DNA from 2 places in the Streptomyces sp. P1-3 genome. Region 1 is predicted to be linked to the other one. Evidence: riboswitches for the same ligand, from Rfam matches in the RefSeq annotation. Region 1 holds a riboswitch; the other holds the start of a gene.

Region 1 (5,454 bases):
CCGGCCGCGGGGCGTGGATCATCTTGCCGCCGCCGATGTACAGGCCTACATGGCTCACGCCCGAGTAGAAGAACACCAGGTCACCCGGGGCGAGTTCGGATCGCGGGACGCGCGTCCCCGTGGTGATCTGGGTGTACGTGGTGCGGGGCAGGTCCACGCCCGCCGCCCGCCACGCCGCCTGGGCGAGCCCCGAGCAGTCGTAGCCGGAGGGCCCGGTCGCGCCCCATACGTACGGCTTGCCGAGCGCCCCGTACGCGTACGACACCGCCAGCGCCGCTCGGCCCGTCGGGGGAGTGACGGGGGTGCGGGTCCCCCTGGCCGTCCCGCGGTCGGCGTGCGGCTGGTGTCCTCCCCGGCCGTCCCCGCCACCGGTGCCGCCGCCGACCGCGTCTCCGTGGCCGGTGAGGTCGCCGCCGCCGGACTCCGCGAGGAGCTTCGCCCGCTGCTTCGCCGTCAGCCGGTCCAGCAGCGCTTCCGCGGCGTCGAGCTTCTTCTCGATGGTCCTCTTGTGCCGGGCCAGTGCCTCGCGGGAGCGGTTCAGCTCGCTCAGCTTGCCGCTCGCCTCGGTGCGTACCTGCTTCAGCCCTCTTATCTGCCGGATCAGCCGGGCCACGGCCGCGCCCTGGCGGCTGCCCGCGCGGTCGGCGAGCGAGGCGCGGTCCAGGTAGTCCTCGGGGGAGGACGACAGGGCGAGTTGGAGGCCGGGGGCGACGGCGCCGGAACGGTACTGCGCGGTGGCGTACGAACCGAGCGCGTTACGGGAGGCGTTGAGGCGGTCCGTCCTGCGGGCGGCCTCGTCCTGCAGCGCCTCGTACGCCGTGTGCGCCGCCTCGGCGTCCGCCCGCGCGCCGTTGTAGCGCTCGGTGACCTCCTCGGCCTGCCGGTGGTAGCGGTCGACCTGCGCCTTCACCTCGGCCGGGGTGAGCCGGGGCGCCGCGTGCCCGGTGCCGTCGAGGGCCGTGGCGGCGGTCGCGGCGCCCGCCAGGGCGATGGTCGCGGCCCGGCGGACGGTGCCGCCTGCGAACGGACGCTGCCTGGGCTTCCGGTGCGAGGCCACGGCGGTGGGTCACTTCCTTCCGAGCGGGCGAGGCGGCGGCCCGTGCACGGCCGACGCCGTACACAGGGGAGCGGGCCGCCGCCTGGAGCAGGAAGCTAGACCCCGTCGTCGGGCGAGGACACGGTGAAGGCCGGGAATGAGCGATTTCGGTGGATCGCGGACCGCGGCTGACCGGTCGGCTCACCGAGTGCCGGAACGTTCGCGCACGCGGATGACCGAAGCGGCGATCCGCACCCGGCGAGGACGCTCGCGGTGCTATGGGCGAACCGGCCACCGGTGCCGAGTCGCCCGATGCCGAGTCGGCTCCGGTGGCCGGTGGCCCGTCGACGGTGGCCGTGGTCCGCCGTCGCTCGTGGCCGGTGGCCGGTAGCCCGTAGCCGCGAGGCGACCGGCCCGGCCGTCGTGGCGGCCGCGGGCGCGGGCTACGCTCCGAGGCCATGGACGCAACTCTGCACGCCTTCGTCGGCCTGCACATCATCGGTATCGCCGCGCTGCTCGGCGGCTTCCTCACACAGATGAAGCTGATAGGCGCGGGCGAGGCCCGGATGTCGCCCTCGATGCTGCACGGCGCGCTGACGATGCTGGTGACGGGCATCGCGCTGGTGGGGCTCAACCAGGCCGACGGCAACAGCCTTGACAACGTCAAGATCGGCGTGAAGATGGCGCTGCTCGTCGTCATCCTCGGCCTGGTCTACGTGAAGCGGGACGAGGAGAAGGTGCCCGCCCCGCTCCTCGGCACCGTCGGGCTGCTGACCACCGCCAACATCTTCATCGCGGTGATGTGGACCTGAGGAGCCCCCGAGGAGGCTCCGAGCAGGCTCTGAGCAGGCCGGTGCTACGCCGGGCGGACGCTCCCGTAGATCGGCATCTCGGTTATCGGCGCGATCTTCACGTTGTCACCCGGCTTCGGCGCGTGGATCATCATCCCGTCGCCTATGTACAGCCCGACGTGGCTGATGTCGTCGTAGAAGAAGACCAGGTCGCCCGGCTTGAGCTCGGACGTCGACACGCGCGTGCCGACCTTCACCTGGTCCCACGTGGTGCGCGGCAGCGTCACCCCCGACGCCTTCCACGCGGCCTGGGTCAGCCCCGAGCAGTCGAAGGAGTTCGGGCCGGTGGCGCCCCATACGTACGGCTTGCCTATCTGGGCGCGCGCGAACGCCACGGCCTGCGCGGCCTTGGTGGAGTCGGAGGGCGCTGACGGGTCCGTGGTGCCGGAGCCGGAGCCGGAGCCTGAGCCGCTGCCGGAACCAGTACCGCTGCCGTCGTCCCCCTGCTGCTCCTCCTGGCGCCTGCGCTCCTCCTCCGCCTGCCGCTGCTTCTCCGCCAGCTCGGCCGCCTTGCGCCGCGCCTCCGCTTCCTTCTTCTTCTCCAGCGCCGCCAGCCGTGCCTTCTCCTCCGCGGTCAGCTGGGACAGCAGCGCCCGGGCCTGGGACAGCTTCTCCTGGATCGTCTTCTTCTCGGCCTTGAGCTTCCGCTCCGACGCGGTCAGATCCGCCAGGCTCCGGGTGGCCTTGCCGCGCTGCCGGGCCAGCTCCGTCTGCTGCGTACGGAAGTCGTCGACCGCGTCCTTCTGCCGCCCGGTGAGCCGGTCCATCAGGTGGTTCTGGTCGACGAAGCCCTGCGGGTCGTCGGCCAGCAGCAGGGTCGCGGTGCCGTCCATCCCGCCGTGCCGGTACTGGGCGGCCGCGTACGCGCCCAGGGTGCGCCGTGCCTCGTTCATCTTCTCGGTACGGGTGGCGGCCTCGTCCAGCAAGCGGTTCACCTCGGTCCGCTGCTTGCCCGCGGCCTCCGTGGCCGCGTTGTACTTCTGCGTGGCGGTACCCGCCTGCCGGTAGAGGGCGTCGACCTTCTTCCTCACCTCCTCGACCGTCGGCTTCGGCGCCCGTGGCGCGGCGTTCGCCGTCTGCGACAGGAGGGTGACCGAGGCGAGGGCGGCGGTGGTGACACCCACGGCCGTGCGGCGGCCGGCGGGCGATTCGAGCAACCGGGGACGCGGTTTGCGGTGCGACGCCAAGGGAGGCGACTCCTTCCGTGGACCGCCTACCGGGTTAGCTGTCGGGTTCGGGCGTACGGAAGGCTGCCCTACGGCCGTACGTGCGACGTACGGGCCGATTCACCCCAGATGGTGCGGGTGGGTCCCCGGCTCCGGAACCGCCTGATGGGCGGGCCGGACTCGGCGGCGGCGGCACGCGCCGGCTTCGGTCGCCGGCAGGGAGCGGGCCGCCTGACGGAGCACGCTAGCCAACCTCTGGGGCACCTGGGAAGGCTGGTGTTCGATTTGTCCGAGATCTTTCCGTGACATTGTCGTGTCGGCTGTCAGTGCCGGGCCCTAGACTCGGTGGGCGATGAGCAGCAGCCTCTTTGACGACAGCTTCCTGGCGAACCTCGACGGCGCGGCACCCGGAGCCGCCCCCGAGGAGCTTCCGCCACCGCCGGAGGACCCCGAGCACGACGGGTATCCGGCCGGCCCGGCCGCGGAGGAGGTGCCGCACGACCTCTTCGGCGACACTTTTAGCGTGCCCGTACCCAGGGAGCCAGGCCAGGCCGGTCAGGCGCGGGAGCCGTACTACCGCAACGGCGCGCCCCGCCCCGCCGTGGACTCCGCCGCGCTGCTGGAGGGGCTGAACGACCAGCAGCGGGCCGCCGTCGAGCACCACGGCGCGCCGCTGCTCATCGTCGCGGGCGCCGGATCCGGCAAGACCCGCGTCCTCACCCACCGCATCGCCCACCTCCTCGGCGCGCGCAAGGTGCACCCCGGCTCCATCCTCGCGATCACCTTCACCAACAAGGCCGCGGGCGAGATGAAGGAGCGGGTCGAGGAGCTGGTGGGCCCGCGCGCCGGCGCCATGTGGGTGATGACCTTCCACAGCGCGTGCGTGCGCATCCTGCGCCGCGAGTCGAAGAAGCTGGGCTTCACGTCCTCGTTCTCGATCTACGACGCCGCCGACTCCAAGCGGCTGATGGCCCTGGTCTGCCGGGATCTGGATCTGGACCCCAAGCGCTTTCCGCCCAAGTCCTTCAGCGCGAAGATCTCCAGCCTCAAGAATGAGCTCATCGACGAGGAGACCTTCGCCGACCAGGCCGCCGACGGCTTCGAGAAGACGCTCGCCGAGGCGTACGCGATGTACCAGGCGCGGCTGCGCGAGGCCAATGCCCTGGACTTCGACGACCTCATCATGACCACGGTCAACCTGTTGCAGGCGTTCCCGGACGTCGCCGAGCACTACCGCCGCCGCTTCCGGCACGTCCTGGTGGACGAGTACCAGGACACCAACCACGCGCAGTACACGCTGGTGCGTGAGCTGGTCGGCACGGGCACTGACAATTTCGACCCGGCCGAGCTGTGTGTGGTGGGCGACGCCGACCAGTCCATCTACGCCTTCCGCGGCGCCACCATCCGCAACATCCTCCAGTTCGAGGAGGACTACCCGGACGCGCGCACCATCCTGCTGGAGCAGAACTACCGCTCCACGCAGACGATCCTCAGCGCGGCCAACGCCGTCATCGAGCGCAATGAGAACCGGCGGCCCAAGAACCTGTGGACCGAGGCCGGGGCCGGGGCCACCATCACCGGTTACGTCGCCGACACCGAGCACGACGAGGCGCAGTTCGTCGCCGACGAGATCGACCGGCTGACGGACGCGGGCGACGCCAAGGCCGGAGACGTCGCCGTCTTCTACCGCACCAACGCCCAGTCCCGTGTCTTCGAAGAGATCTTCATCCGGGTCGGCCTGCCCTACAAGGTCGTCGGCGGCGTGCGCTTCTACGAGCGCAAGGAGGTCCGGGATGTCCTGGCCTATCTGCGGGTGCTCGCCAACCCCGAGGACACCGTCCCGCTGCGCCGCGTCCTGAACGTGCCCAAGCGCGGTATCGGCGAGCGCGCCGAGGCCATGATCGAGGCCCTCGCGCTGCGCGAGAAGATCTCCTTCGCACAGGCCCTGCGCCGCGTGGACGACGCCTACGGCATGGCGGCGCGCTCCGCGATCGCGGTGAAGCGCTTCAACGTGCTGCTGGAGGAGCTGCGCACGATCGTGGAGTCCGGCGCCGGACCCGCCACCATCCTGGAGGCGGTGCTGGAGCGTACGGGATATCTGGCCGAGCTCCAGGCGTCCACGGACCCGCAGGACGAGACCCGTGTCGAGAACCTCCAGGAGCTGGCGGCCGTCGCCCTGGAATTCGAGCAGGAGCGGACCGAGGAGGAGCCGGGCACCCTGGCGGAGTTCCTGGAGCGGGTCGCGCTCGTCGCCGACTCCGACCAGATCCCCGACGAGGACGCGGAGGGCACCGGCGTCATCACCCTGATGACCCTGCACACCGCGAAGGGCCTGGAGTTCCCCGTCGTCTTCCTCACCGGCATGGAGGACGGCGTCTTCCCGCACATGCGCGCCCTCGGC
Region 2 (5,454 bases), 370 kb from region 1:
ATGTCGTGGACGGCCAGGTCGCGGAAGCGGCGCAGGCGGCGCAGCCCGCCGACGGCGATCTCGGCCTGGGCGCCCGCGCCGATGACGCCGAGCACCGCGCCTCCCGCCGGGTCGGCGGGCGCCAGGAGATGTGTGCCGAGGGCCGCGGCCAGCCCCGTACGCCAGGCGGTGACGGTGGCGGAGTCCATCAGCGCGAGCAGTTCGCCGTCCTGGCCGCTGTGCAGGCAGACCACCCCGCGCAGCGCCGGGCGGGCGCCGGGGAATTTGGCGTTCACCTTCACCGTGTACGCCTCGATCCCCGGCAGCACCCCGGGGATGAGCGCCGTGGCCGTCCCGGGGAACGGCAGATCCGTACGGATCCGCAGCCCGTCCACGGGCGCGCCGCCACGCGCCCCTACGGTGCCGGCGCGGCGGAACCCCTCCCGCAGGGAGGCGACGCAGGCTTCCGGATCCAGCACGGCGAGCAGGTCGCCGCGGCTCAGCACGAGGGTCACGCCGGTCATGATCCCCACCGGATGGAGCGTGTGCCAGACGGGGCCCTTCCCGGCTTCTCCGGCCCCGCGCCGCATGTGGCCGAATTCGTCACCGTACGAGCCCGCAGAGTGATGATTCTCGGCCAAGCGCCGCAGGAGGGGGCGAAGGAAGTGCGGTTCACGGCTTCGCCAAACACCGCACGCGGGGTGTGTCGACGCCGCTACGGTAAGTCGCGAGATGTCGCTTCGGGGGCGCGGCGAGTCGATGTCCGGGAGGAGTAGAGACATGGGACACGCAGAAGCCGGTGGGTCGCCCGCCGAGCATCTTGACGGGGTTCTGGCCCGCGCCCAGAACGCGTTCGAGCTCGACGACACGGAGCTCGCCCGGCTGCGTGACGCCCTGATGCACCAGACCGAACTGCGGTCGTGCCGGCAGTGCAACGAGCCGCAAGGGCCGGTGGGATACAGCACGTTCAGGCACGTCTTCCTGCTGCCGGACGGCAGCAGTGGGCTGCTGTGGGAGCTGGAGCACAACACCGCCCGGGACGGGAGCCTGCTGTACGAGCTGTACCTGGACGAGGAGGCCCTCACCGCTGCCGAGCGCCGTGTGCACGAGCTCACCGGCGGCGGCCGCTGGGAGGACGAGGACTGGGAGGAGTTCGAGAAGGGCCCGGTGTGGTTCCCCGAGCAACTGCTGCACTCCACGGTGCCGCTGGAGATGTCGCGCGCGTACGTGGCCGACAACTCCGCCGACCACGCGCGGCGCGTGCTGCGCCGTGCGGAGAACGCCGACCGGCCGGGCGAGGAGGTCGAGCAGCTGCTCACGACCGCGTTCGCGCACGACATCGCGCTCGCCCCGAAGCCGCGGCGCCGCTCGGGAGGACGGGACGCGACCTGGTGCCGCTTCTATGAGCACGCGTTCCTGCTGGCGTGCGGGGACGAGATCAGTCTGTGGGAGCTGGAGCACAACCTGACGAGCGACGGGCGGCTGGTGTGCGAGGTCTATCTCGACGAGGTCGCGGCGGAGCTGGCGGCGGACCGGCGGGCCCGGGCACTCGGCGTGGACCTGTGACGTGAAGGGCCCGGCCGCGGCCTGCCCGGACGGCGGCCACCAGGCCTGCCCCCGCCCGTCGTCTCCCCGGGCCTGAGTCCGCCCCCGTCCGGCCTGCCCTCGCCCGTCGTCCACCCGGGCCTGAGTCCGCCCGGCGCGTTGCCCCACATGGCCGACACCGAGTCGCCCGCCCGCACCGGAGCCGCGAGCCTTGTGGGGCGGTGGGACAGCGGACAACGGGAGTGGCCGGTGCGGGTGCGAGGGTCCAGGGCCGCCCGCATGGGCAGGACACCGGACGCGAGCGATGCCCGGAACCGTCGCTTCACCCGCTGGATTTCGGCCGTTCTGATCGTTGGTGGCGTCGCGTTCGACGTGATCACCCCGCGCGACTACACCGCCGCCCCCTTCCTCTCCGCCGCCCCGCTGATCGCCGCTCCCTTCAACACCCTGCGCACGACCGTCGCCACCGCCGTCGCGTCGTCCGGCGCGGCGCTCGTCCTGGCCGTGGTCCACGGGATGCGGGGCCAGACCGGGGCGATGGTCGAGTTCACCACCGTCCTCACCGTCGCCCTCCTCGCCCTTGTCACCAACCGGGTCGTACGGCGGGGCACCCAGCAGCTGGAGTCCGCCCGCGGGATCGCCGAGGCCGTGCAGCGGGCGGTGCTGCCCGCCCCTCCCGCCGCGCTCGGCGGGCTGCGCATCGCGGCGCGCTACGAGGCGGCGCAGGCCGACGCCCGGATCGGAGGCGACCTGTACGCCGTGCAGGACTCCCCCTACGGCGTACGGTTGATCGTCGGCGACGTCCGAGGCAAGGGCCTGGGCGCGGTGGAGGCGGTGGCCGTCGTCGTCGGGGCGTTCCGGGAGGCGGCGGAGCAGGAGCCGGCGCTGGAGGGGCTGGCCGCCCGGCTGGAACGGGCGTTGGACCGGGAGGGTGCGACGCGCGCGGGCATCGACCGGTTCGAGGGGTTCACCACGGCCGTACTGGGCGAGATCCCGCCGGCCGAGGGCACGGTCCGCCTGATCAGCCGCGGTCACCCCGCTCCGCTGCTGCTCCACGCTGACGGCACGGTGTACGAGGCCGAGCCCGCGACCCCGGCGCTGCCGCTGGGGATGGGCGAGTTGGGCGTATGGCCGGACCGGGTGGAGGCGGTGGACTTCCCCGAAGGCGCGACGCTGCTGCTCTTCACGGACGGCGTGACCGAGGCGCGCGACCGGCGGGGGCGGTTCTACGACCCGGTCGGGTGGCTGAGCGGCCGGGCCCACCGCGGCCCTGACGTCCTTCTGGACGCCCTTGTCGCGGATGTGGCGCGGCACACGGGCGGGGCGGGGGTGGACGACATGGCGCTGCTCGCGATCCAGCGCACGTCGGCGGCGCGGTGGCGTCCGGGCCACAGCCCGCGCCGGCGGCCCCGGGCGTGATGGGGGCCTCGGGTGTGATGGCGGCGCCTCGGGCGTGACGGGCCGTAGTCGAAGGTGACCCGCCCGGCATAACGATTGACACACGATCAGGCGTGTCAGGTTTGCGTGTACATGGAACACAGCGCCACCGCGCGGCAGGCAGGGCGGTAACTCGCCCAACACTGCCCACAAATGACCGTTTGGTGTGCGTCAAAGGTTCATGGATTCCGGGGAACGGCTTGGAATCATGTCGCCGGGTCTATTAACGTTCGATAACGCAGCGCGGTCGTCACAGCCGTCGCAGAGGCGGCACCGTGCGCCGTCGCCGAATCCCTACGCACCACCACTGCACCACCAGCAACACCAAGGGAACCGGGGAACCACCAACCTTGGGGTGAATCGGGCCGCACCTGGGCCCGTAGGAGACCTTCCTGCTCCGAACCCGTCAGCTAACCCGGTAGGCGAGAAGGAAGGAAAGGAGTGCGCCCCGGTGGCGTCCAACAGGTCTGCCCTTGACGAGGCACCGTACGGAATCTCCGGCGGAGCCGGGCCCTCCGGGACCGCCGTCTTCGCCCCCGGCGCCGCCGACGACGGCGAGCCGTGGGAGGAGTGGAACCCCACCGAGGAGTCCGTCGCCCCGGTCCGCGGCAGGCACCGGGTCGCCAAGCAGCGGGGCGGGACCATGGCGCGCAGCGGCGCCGTGCTCGGCGTCGGTGTCATCGCGGCGGTCGGCGCGGGCGGCATGGCGACCGCCAAGGACCGGCCGAATGCCCCGATATCCATGCCGGACCTGGCTCATGTCGCCGACGAGGTGCGGGACGCGCTCCCGGACACCGAGGACCTTCCCGGCATCGGACCGCTGATCTCCGGCGGCGACTCCTCCGGGACCGCCCCACAGGGCTCCTCCACTCCGCTCTCCCAGGCCGGGCTCACCCCCGAGGACCGGGCGAGCGGCACCACGGACGCGGGCGAGGCGCTCCGCGCCCGCATCATGCAGCAGGCGGAGCAGCAGCAGACGGCCGCCGACGAGGCCGAGTGGACGGCGGCGGCGCGGGCGGAGGCCGAGGCCGCTGCGAAGGCGGCTGCGGAGCAGAAGGCGAAGGACGTCGCGGAGCGGAAGGCCGCCGAGGAGGAGGCCAAGCGGAAGGCCGCCGAGGAAGCCGAGCGCAAGGCGGCGGAGGCCGCCCGCAAGGCCGAGGCCGAGCGCCGCGCGAAGCTGGCCGCGTCCTACGCCCTTCCCCTCTCCTCGTACACCCTGACCTCGACGTTCGGCGAGGCAGGCGACATGTGGTCGGCCGACCACACGGGCCAGGACTTCGCGGCCCCGACCGGCACCCCGGTCAAGGCGGTGCACGGCGGGACGATCACCGAGGCCGGCTGGGCGGGGTCGTACGGCTACCGCATCGTGCTCACGCTGGAGGACGGCACGGAGATCTGGTACTGCCATCTGTCCTCCATGGTCCGGACATCGGGCTCGGTGTCGACGGGTGACGTGATCGGACGCGTCGGTGCCACGGGCAATGTGACCGGACCGCATCTGCACCTGGAGGTACGACCGGGCGGCGGAGCGCCGATCGACCCGCTGGCCTGGCTGCGGGAGCACGGCCAGAACCCGTAACGGACGCCGCACGCCCGCGCCCCCCACCCATTGCTTCCCTCCTTCCCCCCCACGCCCTGATACGCCGGTGGCCCTGGTCTCTCTCCCCCCTTGACACCAGGGCCGCCGGTCTGTCCGGATCCGAAGCCTGCCGCAGCCGCTATTCGATCGCTTGAAGGTTGGTCAATGACGACGCCCCCGTACATGTACCGCACAGCGACCCCGGCCGACGACGCCGAACTCACGGCGCTGGACGACTCCTTCACCACGGACACCGTGTACGAGGTCACCGCGACCGCGACCGGCTTCTCGCTCCACCCGGCACCCGTCCGCCCGCCCCTGACGAAGCACTTCCCGGACGACGAGGACGACGAGGACGACGACCGGGTCGACCACACGGTGGTCGCGGTGGACGGCGACCGCATCTGCGCCTTCATCGCACTCGACTACGAGGACTGGAACCACCGACTGGTCATCCGCCAGGTCACCGTGGCCCCCACCCACCGAGGCCAGGGCATCGGCCGCCACCTGATGACCCGGGCCTTCGCCTACGGCCACGACCGCGGCGCCCGCACAGCCTGGCTGGAGGTCACCAACGTGAACGCCCCCGCGATCCGCGCCTACCAGCGGATCGGCTTCACCCTGTGCGGTCTGGACACGAGCCTGTACGACGGCACGCAGTCGGAGGGCGAGACCGCGCTCTTCATGAGCCGACGGCTCGTCAGTCCAGGGCGCTGAGCTTCTGCCACTCCTCGTACGACGGGTTCCAGTCGCCGTAGCCGTTGCCCGTGGGCACGGTCTGGCGGCTGGAGCCGGTTACCTCGACGATGTCGCCGCGGACCGCGCGGTCGTAGAACCACTTGCCGTCCTTGCTGGTCATACCGACACAGCCGTGGCTCTTGTTGACGTTACCGAAGATGCCCTTGCCCTCGTTC

Evidence for each region. A riboswitch is a leader RNA that binds a small molecule or an ion and turns the genes downstream of it on or off. The one in region 1 is predicted to bind cyclic di-AMP.
Region 2: linked by a shared signal. The riboswitch ahead of ACQUSR_RS17785 (M23 family metallopeptidase) and the one ahead of ACQUSR_RS19525 (NlpC/P60 family protein) in region 1 are both predicted to bind cyclic di-AMP.

The regions. Positions count from the first base shown of each region.
Region 1 covers NZ_CP192512.1:4,503,561-4,509,014, forward strand. The annotation lists gene ACQUSR_RS19515 (NlpC/P60 family protein) at 1-1,057, opposite strand, end outside; gene ACQUSR_RS19520 (hypothetical protein) at 1,495-1,848, shown strand; gene ACQUSR_RS19525 (NlpC/P60 family protein) at 1,893-3,074, opposite strand; cyclic di-AMP (ydaO/yuaA leader) riboswitch at 3,083-3,249, opposite strand; gene pcrA (DNA helicase PcrA) at 3,406-5,454, shown strand, end outside.
Region 2 covers NZ_CP192512.1:4,132,154-4,137,607, forward strand. The annotation lists gene ACQUSR_RS17770 (ornithine cyclodeaminase family protein) at 1-494, opposite strand, end outside; gene ACQUSR_RS17775 (DUF6227 family protein) at 760-1,545, shown strand; gene ACQUSR_RS17780 (PP2C family protein-serine/threonine phosphatase) at 1,693-2,943, shown strand; cyclic di-AMP (ydaO/yuaA leader) riboswitch at 3,265-3,401, shown strand; gene ACQUSR_RS17785 (M23 family metallopeptidase) at 3,413-4,540, shown strand; gene ACQUSR_RS17790 (GNAT family N-acetyltransferase) at 4,706-5,257, shown strand; gene ACQUSR_RS17795 (Ig-like domain-containing protein) at 5,241-5,454, opposite strand, start outside.